Regions from separate parts of the Labrys sp. E2SS-1L genome, predicted to be linked through region 3. Evidence: predicted binding sites of a transcription regulator. Region 3 holds the regulator's gene; each other region holds the start of a gene.
The links. Region 3 encodes LexA, which represses DNA repair genes until DNA is damaged. Its sites were predicted from a motif close to TGTTCNNNNTGTGTTCNG; they were not measured.

Region 1 (4,210 bases), 710 kb from region 3:
CGAATTCGTAGTCGAACCCGAACGTATCGAGGAAGCGGCGGAGCATGGCGTTGTTGTGATCGCCGAAGCTCTTGTAGTCGCCGCCAAACGGGTTGGGAACACGGGTCAGCGGCATCTGCAAATAGGGCTTGAGCGCTTCGGGATCCGGCACATTGTCCGGGATCTTGCGCATGCCGTCCATATCGTCGGAGAAGCAGAGCAGCCGGGTCGGGACGCGATCTTCCGTCAGCAGGCGAAACGCATTGCGCACCATGGTGGTCCGCGCGACCTCGCCGAAGGTGCCGATATGCGGCAGGCCCGAGGGACCATAGCCGGTCTCGAACAGGACCTCTTTCTTGTCGCCGGACCGCTTCTGCAGACGGGCGACGAGCTTCCTCGCCTCCTCGAATGGCCAGGCGGCGGAGACATTGGCGGCCGCGACGAGCTCGGCCGGATAGAGATTTGACATGTTCGATCCGATTTTTTCTGCTGCTTGTGGAGGGGAAGCCAGGCGGCGTGCGAGACGGCTTGATTTCCCTCGACCGCAAGCGGAAGGCACAGCCATATTCAGGCTGGGCCGCAGCGTCAATCTTGGCGCGAGCAAATGATCGATCGAGGGGCTTCATGACGCCGCTTCTGGACTATCTGACAGCCGCTCTCGTCACCCTGCTCGTGGTGGTCGATCCGCCCGGCCTCGGCCCGATCTTCCTGGGTGTCACGCGCGGCATGAACAAGGAGCAGCAGCATTCGGTCGGCTGGCGCGCCAGCGTGATCGGCTTCGGCGTGCTCGCCTTCTTCGCCATTGCCGGCGAACCCTTCCTCAGGCTGCTCGGCATCACCACCCCGGCCTTCCGCATCGCCGGTGGCCTCCTGCTGTTCGCCATCGCCTATGAAATGGTGTTCGACCGCTCCAACGTTCGCAAAAACGAAACCGCGGAGACCGCCATCACCAAGGATTTCATCTCCAATGTCGCCGCCTTTCCGCTGGCGATCCCGCTGATCGCCGGCCCCGGCGCCATCACGGCTGTGATGCTGCTCTCCGCCCAGGCCCATGGCGAGCCCGCCAAATTCGCCTCGCTGTTTCTCGTCATCGCCTTCGTCACGGCCTGCTGCTACGTCTCGTTCCGGCTGGCAGGGGTGATCAACAAGCTGCTCGGGATCACCGGCAATGTCGTGCTGACACGGCTTCTCGGCATCGTGCTGTCGGCCCTGGCGGTACAGTTCATCGTCGACGGGGTCAGGGCGATCGTGGCCGGATAGCGGGCCCGCAGCGCGTTCGGCTTCTTTTCCGTCACCGGGGCGGCGTGATGATCGCGCTTCATGACGCGCCCGACAGCAAAACGCCGGCCACAGGACGTGACCGGCGCTTCGGATAGCCTGTCGATGGGCCTCGTCCGATTTCAGAACGGGATGTCGTCATCCATGTCGGCCGAGGAGAACTTGCTCGAGCCGGCCGGTGCCGGGCGACGTTCCATCGGGCTCGACGAGCCGAAATCGTTGCCCTGATAGTCCCGGCCGCCATCGCCCTGCCCGCCGCCACGCGAATCCAGGAGGGTCATCTCGCCGCGATAGCGCTGCAGCACGATCTCGGTGGAATATTTCTCCACGCCCGAGGCATCGTTGTATTTGCGGGTCTGGAGCTGGCCCTCGAGATAAACCTTGGAACCCTTCTTCAGATATTGCTCTGCGATGCGCGCCAGCCCTTCATTGAAGATGACCACGCTGTGCCACTCGGTCTTCTCCTTGCGCTCGCCGGTGGCCTTGTCACGCCAGCTCTCCGTCGTGGCGATACGCAGGTTGACGACCGGTTCGCCCGAATTGAGCCGCCGCACTTCCGGATCGCGGCCGAGATTACCGACCAGAATGACCTTGTTCACCGAGCCCGACATCGAGGCTTCCTTCCTTCGCTTCACAGCCTGCCGGCCTAACCGGCCCGCACGCCCCATGGCGCCCCGAGGGGCGCCTCCATCATTCCTGCTCTAGCATGCTCCCGGCGCCGCACCCGCAAGGGATTTGGCTTCATGCACAATTAGTTTGTTCCATATTTGTTCGCACAATGCAAGCGCCTGACCTTAACTATCCGCTTACCAAACCGCGCCAAAGGCCCTGCCATGTCGAACTTGGCCATTTCGCCTCGAATCATGTGGGAATCTGCAGTATCCGGCCAAGAAAACCTTGCCTTTGCCCGATAACTTGCCCAACAAGCAGGTCGAAAATCCGAGCCGCGCTTTCCGTCATCGCTCTTTCGCCACATTGGGCGTGCAGGGGAGCCGCACACTTCAATTCTTAGTTCCATACGAGGGCAGCAACATGGCAGGACCAGGACAACAGCGCGAAGCGAGCGACGGGGCCAACACGGTAGCGGCTCTGGGTTTGCGGCGCGCCGCTTTGCGCGGCATGCTCGCTTCCCCGATCATCGATGCCGACGACCAGAAGGGCCTGCGCGACGAACTCGTCGCCGAACTGCGCTCCATCGCCAATTCGATCTCCCGCGCTCCCGCCAAGAACGCGGTCGAGCTCTGCGCCAAGCTCGACGTGCTCGGTGAGGAATATCGTCCCGACGGCGACAGCGGTTCCATTCGCGAGCTGATCGCCTCGATCCGCCGCGACGTCGTCAGCCTGACCGGCCGCCCTGCGGCCCAGGAGCGCGCCTCCTTCCAGACGATCCGCCCGCTGCACAATGCGCGCGCCGCCGAAACGACCCAGCAGCCGGCTGCGGCCGAAGCAGCTGGCGAAGCCAAGGCTGACTAAGCCTTTCTTCGTCGCCGGAAACATCACCCCCGCGGAGCGATCCGCGGGGGTTTTTCTTTGACTTCCGCCCTCCCCCTCTGGAACTGCCGGGAGCAAGGCGCGTCCGGTCGATTTCGCCTCGTGGCGCAACGCCTCGCCCCAAACGAAAGGGGCAGGCTCGCGCCTGCCCCTTCAACACACCGGCATCCGGACCGACAAGCGCCCTTATTGAGCGTTGTCGCCCTCGCCTTCGTCGTCGCTGCTGCCGCCTTCGTCGCCACCACCGGCACCGCCGCCGCTGCCAGCGCTGAGCACCTGGCCGTTGACGCTCACCGCCTTGGTCGCCGCGTCGAAATCGACATCCCAGACAGCCTTGCCGTCAGCACCGGTCTTGGCCAGTCCCTTGATCAGGGCGATGCCCATCAGGGCCGATTCCTTGTTGGGAACCTGCGCTGCGTTCACGGCCGCGATGATCTGGTCGAGATTGGTGGCAGAAATCGTCACCTTGCCCTTCTGGCTCGGCATGACGCTCATCTTGCCTTCAGCGCTCACGGCGCCGGCCGGGGCGGTGAAGGTGCTGGGCGCCAGGGTCACATGCGGCTGTCCGGCCATGAAGAGGGCCAGGAATTGCGGCGTCAGCTCGTTGGGGATCGGCGGATCCTTGCTCGCATCGAAATTCTCGATCGCCAGCTTGGTGATGGCCTCGAGATCGACGCCCTCGAACTTCACATCGATATTGCCCTGGCCCGGAACCAGCGGAGCCACCCAGCCTGGGATGACCGGAGACTGCGGCAGCACCAGCCCATCATATTTGATGTCGATGCCGTAGGAGGCATCCTTGACCGCACCGGTCATGCCGACGCCGTAGCTGAGGCTGCCAAGCTTGACCGGACCGACAGGCGTGTCGATGGTGACTTCATTCAGCTTGGTGGTGCCGGACAGGTTGTTCCACAGCGGCAGGGCTGCAGTCAGCTTCTGCTTGATCTCGGCCTGCTTGGCGATCAGTTCCTTGGGATCCTTGGAATTGGCGGCCATGCCAATGAATTCCAGCACCGTGGAAAGCTGGAAATTGTCGATCTTGCCATCGGTGGTCAGCGACTTGGCCGCGACCTTGATGGTCAGGGGCTTGGTCTTGCCGACGATGTTCTCGACGAAATCGGTGGCCGAACCGGTGGTGCTGACGTCGACGCCCCCACTGCTGCCGGCGGCTCCGGTCAGCTTGGAGGTGATCGCGCCCATGCTCGCGGTCACGGTGCTCTCCGCATCGTCCATGTCCATCGACATCGAGGCGCAGGTCGCTTCATAGCTCGAGAAGGTCGAGATCTTGGGATCGAACACGCCCGTCGACTTGCAAGGCGCCGTAACCTTCATCGCGAAAGGCTTGTCACCCTGGGTGCCGCTGAAATTGTAGTTGATCGGCGAATCGCTGGTCACCGCATAGGTGCCGTCCGAATTGGGCGTGGCCAGATAGGTGATCGGATCGAAGCTCGCAGTGACGCCG
Region 2 (4,210 bases), 1.0 Mb from region 3:
GCGCCAGTTGATCGACCGGCTTGCCGTCCTTGACCAGGGCCAAGGCTACGCCTTCGGCGCTCTCCGTCTCATAGCCGAGGAATTCGGTGGCGCCGACCTGCTCGCGCAGGCCGAACCAGACGGTCTCGGTGGCCGCATCACCCGATCCGGCCCAGGCGGCGCGCGCCTTGGCCTTCTGCTGCTGCATGGCGGCCTGATAGCCCTCGAGATCGACCGAAATGTTGCGGGCGCGCAGCGCATCCTGCGTGAGGTCGAGCGGGAAGCCATAGGTATCGTAGAGGGTGAAGGCGACATCGCCCGAGAAGACCTGGCCGTCGCCGAGCTTCAAGGTCTCGGCGTCGAGCAAGGCAAGGCCCCGCTCCAGCGTGCGCCGGAAACTGGTTTCCTCCAGGCGCAGGGTCTCGCTGATCAGGGCTTCGGCCCGCACGAGCTCGGGATAGGCGGCGCCCATCTCGCGCACCAGTGCCGGCACCAGCTTCCACATGACGGGTTCCTTGGCGCCGAGCAGGGAGATGTGGCGCATGGCGCGCCTCATGATGCGACGCAGCACATAGCCCCTGCCCTCGTTCGATGGCAGCACGCCGTCGGCGACCAGGAAGGAGGAAGCACGCAGATGGTCGGCAATGACGCGGTGGCTGGCCAGAGCCGGGCCCTCGGCCGGCACGCCGATCGCCTCGACCGACGCACGGATTAGGGCCTGGAAGAGATCGATGTCGTAATTGTTGTGCTTGTTCTGCAGCACGGTGGCGATGCGCTCGAGACCCATGCCGGTATCGATCGAGGGATGCGGCAGGTTGACACGCTCGCCGCCCACCAGTTCCTCGAACTGCATGAAGACGAGGTTCCAGATCTCGATGAAGCGGTCGCCATCCTCGTCCGGCGAGCCGGGCGGGCCACCCCAGATGTGGTCGCCGTGATCGTAGAAGATTTCCGAGCACGGACCGCAGGGGCCGGTATCGCCCATGCGCCAGAAATTGTCTGAGGTCGGGATGCGGATGATGCGGTCATCCGGCAGTCCGGCGATCTTCTTCCACAGCCGATGGGCCTCGTCATCCTCGGAGAACACCGTCACCAGGAGCTTGGACGCCGGCAGGCCGAAATCCTTGGTGATCAGGTTCCAGGCGAGCTCGATCGCGCGATCCTTGAAATAGTCGCCGAAGGAGAAGTTTCCGAGCATCTCGAAGAAGGTGTGATGCCGGGCCGTATAGCCGACATTGTCGAGATCATTGTGCTTGCCGCCGGCGCGTACGCATTTCTGCGAAGTCGCGGCGCGCGAATAGGGACGCTTCTCGATGCCGGTGAAGACGTTTTTGAACTGCACCATGCCGGCATTGGTGAACATCAGGGTCGGATCGTTGCGCGGCACCAGCGGCGAGGACGCCACGGCCTCGTGGCCGTTCCGCACGAAATAGTCGAGGAAGGTGGATCGGATCTCGTTGACGCCGCTCATGCCCAATTTGCCTATTTGGCCCAAGTGCCTGTTTGGCTGGTCCCTTCCTTACGGCCTGGCCAGCAATCATGGTGGTGGGGCGTTGTAGCGAGGCTGTTTCGGCCTGTCGAGGCGCTCATTCACGAAAAACCCGCCTGCCGGGCCTGACAGGCGGGTTTTTCAGGACCAAGCGGCAAGGATCGCTCCCCGAACCTGCGGGGGACGGCAGCCGCCTCAATCGTCCTCGGCGTCCGCCGGATCGATATTGTCGAGGATGCGTTCGGCGATCAGGCCGGCATTCTGGCGAATCTGGCCCTCGATCTTGTCGGCGACATCCGGATTGTCCTTGAGGAACTGCTTGGCGTTCTCCCGGCCCTGGCCGAGGCGCTGGCTCTCATAGCTGAACCAGGCACCGGACTTCTCGACCACGCCGGCCTTGACGCCGAGATCGATCAGTTCGCCCACCTTCGAGACGCCCTCGCCATACATGATGTCGAATTCGATCTGCTTGAAGGGCGGCGCCACCTTGTTCTTGACCACCTTCACGCGGGTCTGGTTGCCGACCACCTCTTCCCTGTCCTTGATCGCACCGATACGGCGGATGTCGAGGCGGACCGAGGCGTAGAATTTCAGGGCGTTGCCGCCCGTGGTGGTTTCCGGGCTGCCATACATCACGCCGATCTTCATGCGGATCTGGTTGATGAAGATGACCATCGAGTTGGAACGCCCGATCGAGGCCGTCAGCTTGCGCAGCGCCTGGCTCATCAGGCGGGCTTGCAGGCCTGGCTGCACATCACCCATCTCGCCTTCGATTTCGGCCTTGGGCGTCAGCGCCGCGACGGAGTCGATCACGATGACGTCGATCGCACCCGAGCGCACCAGCGTGTCGCAGATCTCGAGCGCCTGCTCGCCGGTATCGGGCTGCGAGATCAGCAATTCATCGAGATTGACGCCGAGCTTGCGGGCATAGACCGGATCAAGCGCATGTTCGGCGTCGATGAACGCGCAGACACCGCCCCTTTTCTGGGCCTCGGCGACGCTATGCAGCGCCAGCGTGGTCTTGCCCGAGGATTCCGGCCCGTAGATCTCGATGACCCGGCCCTTGGGCAGGCCGCCGACACCGAGCGCGATGTCGAGACCAAGAGAACCGGTGGAGATCGCCTCCACCTCCATCGTCTTGGTACCCTTGCCGAGCCGCATGATCGAGCCCTTGCCGAAGGAGCGTTCGATCTGTGATAGGGCGGCGTCGAGCGCCTTCGTCTTGTCCATGGAGCTTCCTTCGACCAAGCGCAGCTGCGTCTGACTCATATGCCCGTTTCCCTATCAAGCACGAACGGATTCGTCATCCGGACCAATCAATTTCCAACACCGGGCTGCAATCTTGTCGCAATTCGAAGCCCCGTGGCGCTATGTACCCATTTTGTTCTCGTTAACGCAAGTTCTATTTTTGTTCTCAAATTTCTTATTTGACAAAGGCTGATCACCGGGCGGCTTGCGATAAATCATCATACCATTGCACCGATCAGGCTTGCGCCCCAAGCCCCTCCCCGTCCAAACTCCTCGCCGGCAGGATGCGCCGGCAACCCGATCGGCAAATGCGGGACAGGAAACGGGACGATTGCAATGACGAATGCGCAGGAAAGCGTCGGCTTCATCGGAGTCGGCTATATGGGCCATGGCATGGCCAAGAACATCGTGGAGAAGGGCTATGCGTTGACGGTGATGGGGCATCGCAACAGAGCGCCGGTGGAGGATCTCGTGGCGCGCGGCGCAAAGGAAGCCAAGAACCCGCGCGAGATCGGCGCCGCTTCCAGCATCGTCTTTCTGTGCGTCACCGGCTCGCGGCAGGTCGAAGCACTGATACGGGGTCCCGACGGGCTCAAGGCCGGCCTGAAGCCGGGCTCCGTCGTCGTCGACTGCTCGACTTCCGATCCGAACTCGACCCTGGCGCTCGCTGCCGAACTCGCCGAAGCCGGCATCGACTATGCCGATGCCCCGCTCGGCCGCACGCCAAAGGAGGCCTGGGAAGGCACGCTCGACACCATGATCGGCGCCAGCGACGCCCTGTTCGAGCGCCTCAAGCCGGTGATTTCAACCTGGGCCGGACGCATCGTGCATATCGGCGGCACGGGCGATGGTCATCGCATGAAGCTGCTCAACAACTTCGTGTCGCTGGGCTATGCCGCCCTCTATGCGGAGGCCCTCGCCTTGTCGCAGAAGGTCGGTATCACGCCCAAGCGCTTCGACAGCGTCATTCGCGGCGGGCGCATGGATTGCGGCTTCTACCAGACCTTCTCGCGCTGGGTCCTGGAGGGCGACGAGAATGCGCACAAATTCACCATCGCCAATGCCTTCAAGGACCTGACCTATCTGGAGGCGATGGCGGACGCCGCCGGGCTGGTCAATCCGATCGGCAATGCGGTGAAGAACTCGTTCGGGGTAGCGATGGCCGCCGGCGGCGCCGAGCGCTATGTGCCGATGCTCACCGACTATATCGGCCGCCTGAACGGCACCGATCTCGTCCCGGCCAACCAGAACTGACCGGACATCACAGGCAGAACGCCGCGCCCTTGCGGGCGCGGCGTTCTTGTTTCCACCTGTATAGGCCGGATCAGAAGGTGCGGCGCAGACGCACGCCGGCACCGACGGCGTCGACCGTCTTGCTGTTCAGCCCTTCCGGATCCTTGTTCTGGTACCAGACTTCGGCGCCCGCAATGAAGCCCTTGACGACGGTGTAGTTCACCTGGCCGCCAACGACATAGTAGTTGAAATTGTCGGTGA
Region 3 (4,210 bases):
AGCCTTACCCATCTCGACGCCTCCGGCGAGGCGAACATGGTCGATGTTTCGCAAAAGGCCGTGACGAGCCGCACCGCAATTGCCGAAGGGCGGGTGGTGATGCAGCGCGAGACGCTCGACCTCGTCTTGTCGGGTGATGCCAAGAAAGGTGATGTTCGCGCCACGGCCCGCATCGCCGGTATCATGGCCGCCAAGAAAACCCATGAACTCATTCCGCTCTGCCACCCGCTGCTCCTCAGCAAGGTCGCCGTCGAGATCGAGCCCGACACCGCTCTGCCCGGTCTGACGGTGCGGGCGACAGCCAAGGTCGCGGGTCAGACCGGCGTGGAGATGGAAGCGCTGACCGCTGTTTCCGTCGCCTGCCTGACCATCTATGACATGGTCAAAGCCGCCGACCGGGGCATGCGCATCGAGGCGATCAGGCTCGTAGAGAAGTCCGGCGGCAAATCCGGCGATTGGCATGCGGAGGAAAATCCATGAGCCTGCTTCCCGTCGCGGACGCGCTGGCCAAGGTGGTTGCCGGCGTCACCCCGCTTCCTGTCGAAACCGTGCCACTGCACGCCACGCGCGGACGCGTGCTTGCTTCCGCCATCACCGCGCTGAGAACCCAGCCCGGTTTCAACGCCTCGGCCATGGACGGCTATGCAGTACGCGTGGATGACGCCAAGCAGGGAGCCAGCCTCGAATTGATCGGCGAGTCTGCCGCCGGGCATGGCTATGCCGGTCGGGTCGGCGAGAACCAGGCCGTGCGCATCTTTACGGGCGCGCCCGTACCTGACGGCGCCGACACCGTGGTGATCCAGGAACAGACCCGGCGCGACGGCAATCGCGTCATCCTGGAGGCCACGGCCAAGCCCGGCCAGCATATCCGGGGCCGCGGACTGGATTTTACCGAAGGCCGTGAGGCCCTGAGGCCTGGAACCGTCATCGGCCCCCGCGATATCGCCCTCGCCGCCGCCATGAACCACCCAGGTCTGCCGGTCCACCGCCGCCCCAAGGTCGCCATCCTCGCCACCGGCGACGAACTGGTATTGCCCGGCCAGGCCATCGGCGAGAACCAGATCGTTGCCTCCAACAACTTCGCCATCCGCGCCCTTGTCGAGGCCGAAGGCGGCGAAGTGCTCGACCTCGGCATCGCCAGCGACGACTTCCCGGCCCTGGAAGCCGCCATCAAGCGAGCTCGCGCCGAAAAGGCCGATGTGCTCGTCACTATCGGCGGTGCCTCCGTCGGCGATCACGATCTGATCCAGACCGCACTGACCCGCGAAGGCATGCGGCTCGGCTTCTGGAAGATTGCCATGCGGCCAGGCAAGCCGCTGCTGCATGGGCGGCTCGGCGTCATGCACATCCTCGGACTGCCGGGCAATCCGGTCTCCTCCGTGGTTTGCGGCGTCCTCTTCCTGGTGCCGCTGCTGCGCGCGTTGCTTGGCCGTTCCGACGCCGGCCCGCCACGCCGCAAGGCCGTCTTTGCCCGCTCCTGGCCGGCCAACGATGTCCGCGAGGATTATATACGGGCCCGCTTCCTGCTTGACGATACGTCAGACATCCTCAAGGTAGAGCCATTGGCACTGCAGGATTCGTCGCTCGTCAGCGTGATGCAACATGCCGACTGCCTGGTGATCCGGCCGCCCTTCGCACCCGAAGCAAAGGCGGGTGAGACCTGCGAGATCATCGATCTCCGTGCGGCCGGCTATTGACCACGTCTTTAACCTGAACTTCATTGTTGCAGAACACAGTAGGAACATGTAGCACTGTTCTTGTTTTGTTTACACCTTCACCGTGATTCGCGGCCGCCACGACGGGATAGCCATGCTGACCAAGAAACAACATGAATTGCTTCGGTTCATTCATGAGCGCCTGAAGGAACAGGGTGTGCCTCCTTCCTTCGATGAGATGAAGGAAGCACTGGACCTCAGGTCCAAGTCCGGCATTCACCGCCTGATCATGGCGCTGGAGGAGCGTGGCTTCATTCGGCGCCTGCCCAACCGCGCCCGTGCGCTGGAAGTGGTGCGCCTGCCCGAATCGGCGGTGCCGAGCGGTGGCGGCCTGTCGCTCGCCTCTTCCCAGCGTGGTTTCCGCCCCAATGTAATCGAGGGCAATCTCGGCAAGGTTCGCCCCGTCAGGCCTGAAATTGACGACGAGGTCGGCCGGCCGGTCCTCGTCCCGGTGATGGGGCGTATCGCCGCCGGCACGCCGGTCTCCGCCATCCAGTCCAAGAGCCACACCATCAGCGTCACGCCGGAAATGTTGTCCTCCGGCGATCATTTCGCCCTGGAAGTGCGCGGCGATTCCATGATCGAAGCCGGTATCTTCGACAATGACACCGTGCTTATCCGCCGCCAGGACCACGCCGATACCGGCGACATCGTCGTGGCACTGATCGACGACGAGGAGGCGACACTCAAGCGCCTGCGCAAGCGCGGAGCCTCCATCGCACTGGAGGCCGCCAATCCGGCCTATGAAACCCGTATCTTCGGGCCCGACCGGGTGCAGATCCAGGGCAAGCTGGTCGGTTTGTTCCGTCGCTATTGAGCGTGGCCGACATCGTGGCTTGCCGGCTATGAACGCGCTTCGCGCGATCGCGAACTGCAGCTTGCGGCGCCGCGATGTCGAAAACCTGCTCGCGGCGAAGCTTCCGCATTCCCTCGTCGATTGCGAGATGGAGGAGTGCGATCTTTCGCGTCTCGATCTCTCTCATTGGGCCTTCGAGCGCTGCAGGCTCAGAAACGCCAAGCTGGTCGGCGCCAGGCTTGCCAATACACTCTGGCGCAACTGCAAAGCGAGCGGCGCCGATTTCCGTGGCACGGACCTGGAGGAAGCGGCGTTCCGCACCGGTGATTACAGCAATACCAGCTTCCGGCGCGCCAAGGCGGCCTCGACGGCTTTTACCGGTTGCAAGCTGACCGGGGCGGACCTCTCCGAAACCTCGGGGCTGGGGCTGGTTTTCGAGGAAGTTCTGCTGATGTCGGCCAAGCTGCCGGCCTTTTCCTTCCGGAAGAGCGTGCTGCGTCGCCTCGACTTCACCCAGGCCGATTTGCGCCAATGTGATTTTCGCGAGGCGATCTTCGAGGAATGCAGTCTGCGTGATGCCAATCTTGTCGATGCTCGCTTCGAGGGTGCCGACTTGCGCGGTGCCGATCTCGGCGGGCTGAAGCTGGCAGACACCCGTTATTTCAAGGGCGCCACGATCTCGAAAGGCCAGGCCGGCCAATTGCTGGCCGAACTGGGCTTGCGGATTGCCTGAGAGAGCCTCCGGAATCGCAGGCTAATCCGCTCGACACCAGGCAACCAGGAGTGCTCGAACCACTATTCGCCCGAGCACCGCCGAAGGTCGTCATGAACCGGGAAGACAGGTCAGTCGACAGCAATCATGACGTCTGAGGCCTTGATGACGGCATAGGCATTCTGGCCGGGCTTGAGATTGAGGTCGTCGACGGCCTCATTGGTGATCGACGCAGTAATGATGGTGCCGTTGACCTCGAGCTGGATGTGGGAGGTCGTCTGCCCCTTCGTCACGCTCTTGATCGTGCCCTTGATCTGGTTGCGGGCGCTGATTTTCATGAAACTTCCCTTGGCGACGCGAAAGACGCGATCATCATCATTCCTGAAGCAATGTCCACCGGCAAATACTGGTGAAATTAGCGTGGCGGTGGCCCCTTCCAGACGGCGGGTACGATCGGGGTAACCGCCTCAAAACGCGCGATCGTTACCCCGAAAATTGCGGGCGGAGGCCCATGGGGCCGCCACCTTCTCGCTCAGACGCGATGCAGCCAACGCTCAGGTGAGGCCGATGATGTCGCTGCTTTGCAAATTGACCGTGCCCTGGATCGCGATCTGAAAATCCGCCTTCTTGTCACCATTTATATCGCCCTGCAGCATGGTCTGCCCACCCTGGAAGATATAACGCAGTTCACCCGACGAGCCGGTGAAATCGCTATTGGCGATCAGGCTGTGGAACTCCTGAAAACTGAGGTCGATTTTGTCCTCGCCTTGGGTGAAGTCCATGATCGTGTCGGTTGCCGCACGGGTCAATCCGCTGTCCTTGACGCCCAGCAGTTTGAAGATGTCGTTGCCGCCCTCCCCCCAAAGGATGTCGGCTCCAACGCCGCCGGCGATAATGTCGTTGCCGTCATTGCCGTGCAGTGTTTCCGCTATCGCTCCGCCGACGATGGTGTCGTTGCCGGCGGTGCCCCACACGATCTCGAAGCCT
Region 4 (4,210 bases), 740 kb from region 3:
AGTTGAGCCGCAATATTTCACGGCATGTTGCCGACAACGGTAGCTGGCGTCTGGGCAGATAGCGTTTGTTGCAGGGCGAGGTGGAATGCAAAAGAACGTGACCGATATCGAGGCAGTTGCGCCTTCTCAGGACCATCAACCCAAGAGCGAAGTGGCATCAACTCCGGCTCCGGCCAAGGCCGGCCTTGCCTCCGACAATGTTTTCGATCGTCTGGTGCATGACGAGGAGGATGTCGTTGGCCTCCTCGCGTTCTCCCTTTCCATGCAGAACAAGCGTGACTGGCTGGTGGCGTTCAAGAAGGAAGTCGGTCGTGACCCGACACCCCAGGAGCTCGCCGCCTATGACATCGGCGAGCGGATCGATCGTCGCCTGGCGACCTATCGAAAGCTCGCCGAGCACGCCTTGGCCGGCAATTCCTTCTGGGCCTCGGCCACCCTGACACCGGTGAGCGAATTGCCCGGCCCCACCGTGAGCGAGCCTTCTTCTGCCCCGGCCAAGCCGCAACGCTCGTCCTGGTTCGGCAACAGCAAGGGATGATTGCCGCCCGCTGTCGAGATGGCGGGCAACGCGACCGATGGACGAAAGAGTGGCCTGATCAGAACAGCGCCAATTGTTCGCCCATCCGCACCGGGCGGGTGAACAGGTCGGTGCGCAGTTTCAGCCGCCTGGCGTTGATGCCGAGCCGCGCGGCTGCCAGTTCGAAGCGCCGGCCGATCATCCAGGCATAGGGCCCGGTGCCGGACATGCGCAGGCCCCAGCGTGAATCATAGTCCTTGCCGTCGCGGCTCGAGCGCATCAGCGAGAAGACATGGTTCATGGCATCGGGGCGATGCTCGTTGAGCCAATCGCGCATCAGGCCCGAAATTTCCAGCGGCAGGCGCAGCATGACGTAACCCGCCTCGCGGGCACCAGCCGCACGGGCCGCCTCGAGGATGCGCTCGATCTCGGCATCGTTGATCTTGGGGATGATCGGCGCCACCATCACCGTCACGGGAATGCCGGCATCGGCCAATTGGCGCATGGCCTTCAGCCGCAGGGACGGCGTGGCCGCGCGCGGTTCGAGCGAGCGGGACAGCTTGGCGTCGAGGGTGGTTACCGACAAGGCGACCTTGACGAGGCCACGCCGGGCAAGACGCGCGAGAATGTCGATGTCGCGCGTGATCAGGCCCGATTTGGTGACGATGCCGACCGGATGGCTGGTTCTATCGAGAACCTCCAGGATGGAACGAGTGATGCCGCGCTGGCGCTCGATCGGCTGATAGGGATCGGTATTGGTGCCCATCGCGATGGTGCGCGGCTGGTAGTTCTTCGCCGCCAACTCCTTTTCCAAGAGGGACGCGGCATTCGGCTTGGCGAACAGCTTGGTCTCGAAGTCGAGCCCCGGCGAGAGGCCCATATGCGCGTGCGTCGGCCGGGCGAAGCAATAGACGCAACCATGTTCGCAACCGCGATAGGGGTTGATCGAACGGTCGAAGGAAATGTCCGGCGAGTCGTTGAAGGTGATGATCTTGCGGGCCTGCTCCTCCTGGATTTCGGTGCGCAGGGTCGGCAATTCCTCGATCGAGTTCCAGCCGTCATCCTCGATGAAGCGCGACAGCCCCTCGAAGCGCCCGCTGGCATTGGAGCCGGCGCCGCGTCCCCGCCGCCGCTCGATGTCGACAACGGTCGTGCCCACCGGCACCGCATCGGTGAGAGAGACCTTGCTTATCGGCACGCCCATGGCCGCCTCCGCGAATCAAATTTCTCTGTTCTCATTAGAACAAAAAGAGAACATTCGGGCAAGCGAAACCAAAATGCCAATCATTTGAGCAGGATCGTGCCTTCGCGCCCCTCACGTCGGGCGGTGGTGCATGATATGCGGACCTTTGAAAAAAGTGACCGTTCCAGTCGGACCAGACTTGCCATGATCAGTGTTGTCATCGCCGCAAACGGCCAGGAAGTCGCGCTGGCGGAAACGCTGGCTGCTCTTGTCCCGGCGGCGGCGGATGGCTTTGTGCGCGAGGTGGTGGTGGTAGCGGAATCCGGGCCGTCGCAGGGCACGCGGCTGGTCGCCGACGCGGTCGGTTGTGTCATCGTCGAGGGCGATGCCAGGACCGGGCTGGAGGCTGCCCGCAGCGACTGGGTGCTGGTGATGGCGCCGGGCGTCCGGCTGGAAAGCGATTGGTTCCGCGAAGCCGGCGTGATGATGCAGCGATTGCAAAGAGCGAACGACCGGCCGGTTGCGATGCTGTTTCGTGGCGCTGTCGACGATTATGGCTGGCGCGCAAGGCTCAGCGAAATCGTGCTCAAGCTGTCGCGTAGCCGCAGACGGAAGCAGGCCATGCTGGCGCCGCGCAAGGCGCTGCTGGCGGGCGGGCGCTTGGGGACTCATGCCTTGCGCGCGCGTGCTTTTACGGGTGGAGTGGGGACGGTGCGGTGAGGCAGGCGCTCCTGGGACCGCCGGCTTCCAGCCGGCTCTTGGAACCGTCGCACGTGCGGAAAGGAAGAGCCGGCCGGAAGCCGGCGGTCCCAGGGAACCTATCGCTGCAGCGAAGCTCCCCCGCTGTCGAAGACATGGCAGAGGGCGGGGTCGGCGCGTAGCGGCACGGTTTCGCCATGGCGGACCCGCAACTGGCCGGGGGCCGAAATGGTCAGGTTCTCGCCGCCCGTGGTGGTCGCATAGAGCACCGTCTCGCCACCGAGATGCTCGACCAGATGGACCTTGACCTCGCCGAGCGGCTCGCCGGCCTCGCCGCCGACCAGGATATGCTCGGGGCGAACGCCGAAAGTGACGGGCGCCGCTGCCGCCGCGCCTGGCAGCGGCGCGCCGAGGCGAACCGATTGCCCGGCGACTTCGATCGCATCGCCGGTCCCAGTCAGGCGGCCGGCCAGGAAGTTCATCTTGGGCGAGCCGATGAAGCCGGCCACGAACTGGTTGGCCGGTGCGTTGTAGAGGTCGAGCGGTGCACCGACCTGCATCACCACGCCGTCGCGCAGCACCACGATCTTGTCGGCCATGGTCATCGCCTCGACCTGGTCGTGGGTCACGTAGATCATGGTGTTGCCGAGGTCCTGGTGCAGCTTGGCGATCTCCACGCGCATCTGCACGCGCAGTTCCGCGTCGAGATTGGAGAGCGGCTCGTCGAACAGGAAGATGCGCGGTTCGCGCACGATGGCCCGCCCGATGGCGACGCGCTGGCGCTGCCCGCCGGACAGGGCCTTGGGGCGGCGCTGCAGATAATCCTCGATCTTGAGGATCCTGGCGGCATGGCGCACCCGCGTCTCGATCTCGGCCCGCTTGCAGCCGGCGGTTTCCAGGCCGAAGGCGAGGTTCTTGTACACCGTCATGTGGGGGTAGAGAGCATAGGACTGGAACACCATGGCGATGCCCCGGCGCGAGGCCGGCACATTGTTCATGCGCTCGCCGTCGATGAGGAGGTCGCCGCCCGAGATCGGCTCGAGCCCGGCGATCATGCGCAGGAGGGTGGACTTGCCGCAACCGGACGGGCCGACGAACACCGTGAACTCGCCCGGTTCGATGACGAGGTCGACGCCATGAATCACGTCCAGCGAACCATAGCGCTTCACCACCTTGTCGAGCCTGATGCTGGTCGCCATGCCGTCCTCCCTACAAGCCATTCGCACTTGATTGAACCCAAGGGACTGTCATCCCCGGCGGGGTCGTAGACCCCGGGAAGGGGATCCAGGGACTATTAGGTGTGTCCAACGGCCCCTGGATCCCCTTCCCACGGCCGTTGGCCGTGCCGGGGATGACACGTCCTCATTTGCGGGCGGTTCTCTAAGGCCGCCAACCGCGATATTTGGGGTGATCCGGCCCGATCGGCAGCTTGACGTCGCTGCCGGTCTGGGCCGAGTGATAGAAGGCAGTCGCCAGTTCCAGCGCCCGGCGCGCATCATCGACCGTGACCGGCACCGGTCCGCGGCTATGCAGCGCCTCATGGAAAGCGTCCATCTGCCCGAGGAAGCGGCGGCCGACCGGGGGCAGGTCGGCGACGAGATCCTTGATATCGGCGGCTACGGCCTCGTTCGCCGGCAGGATGGTCCAGGGTTCGTCGCCTGGCGAATAGGCCTCGCCGCCGCTTTCGAAGGTGACGTTTTCGAAACATAGGCGCAGCCGCGAAATCTCGTTCTGCGAGCCCAAAGTGGCGCTGGCGGCCACCAGCGCGCCATTTTCCATTTCCCAGGACGAGGAAACGCAATCTTCCACCT

Region 1: a site for LexA is predicted at 2,015-2,032, ahead of ssb (single-stranded DNA-binding protein). Genes of this name have one in related genera too.
Region 2: a site for LexA is predicted at 2,867-2,884, ahead of recA (recombinase RecA). Genes of this name have one in related genera too.
Region 4: a site for LexA is predicted at 1,757-1,774, ahead of ACIGJE_RS22685 (PA0069 family radical SAM protein). Genes of this name have one in related genera too.

What each region holds. Positions count from the first base shown of each region.
Region 1 covers NZ_CP172712.1:3,400,402-3,404,611, reverse strand. Annotated here, with positions in the region: gene ACIGJE_RS15705 (lysine--tRNA ligase) at 1-448, opposite strand, end outside; gene ACIGJE_RS15700 (MarC family protein) at 604-1,239, shown strand; gene ssb (single-stranded DNA-binding protein) at 1,380-1,868, opposite strand; gene ACIGJE_RS15690 (hypothetical protein) at 2,290-2,730, shown strand; gene ACIGJE_RS15685 (hypothetical protein) at 2,935-4,210, opposite strand, start outside.
Region 2 covers NZ_CP172712.1:3,104,867-3,109,076, reverse strand. Annotated here, with positions in the region: gene alaS (alanine--tRNA ligase) at 1-1,450, opposite strand, end outside; gene recA (recombinase RecA) at 1,664-2,737, opposite strand; gene ACIGJE_RS14295 (NAD(P)-dependent oxidoreductase) at 3,053-3,970, shown strand; gene ACIGJE_RS14290 (porin) at 4,041-4,210, opposite strand, start outside.
Region 3 covers NZ_CP172712.1:4,106,151-4,110,360, forward strand. Annotated here, with positions in the region: gene moaC (cyclic pyranopterin monophosphate synthase MoaC) at 1-480, shown strand, start outside; gene ACIGJE_RS19240 (molybdopterin molybdotransferase MoeA) at 477-1,697, shown strand; gene lexA (transcriptional repressor LexA) at 1,810-2,532, shown strand; gene ACIGJE_RS19250 (pentapeptide repeat-containing protein) at 2,561-3,244, shown strand; gene ACIGJE_RS19255 (TOBE domain-containing protein) at 3,355-3,561, opposite strand; gene ACIGJE_RS19260 (hypothetical protein) at 3,778-4,210, opposite strand, start outside.
Region 4 covers NZ_CP172712.1:4,843,869-4,848,078, reverse strand. Annotated here, with positions in the region: gene ACIGJE_RS22690 (hypothetical protein) at 86-538, shown strand; gene ACIGJE_RS22685 (PA0069 family radical SAM protein) at 597-1,721, opposite strand; gene ACIGJE_RS22680 (glycosyltransferase family 2 protein) at 1,905-2,420, shown strand; gene ACIGJE_RS22675 (ABC transporter ATP-binding protein) at 2,519-3,598, opposite strand; gene ACIGJE_RS22670 (Gfo/Idh/MocA family protein) at 3,780-4,210, opposite strand, start outside.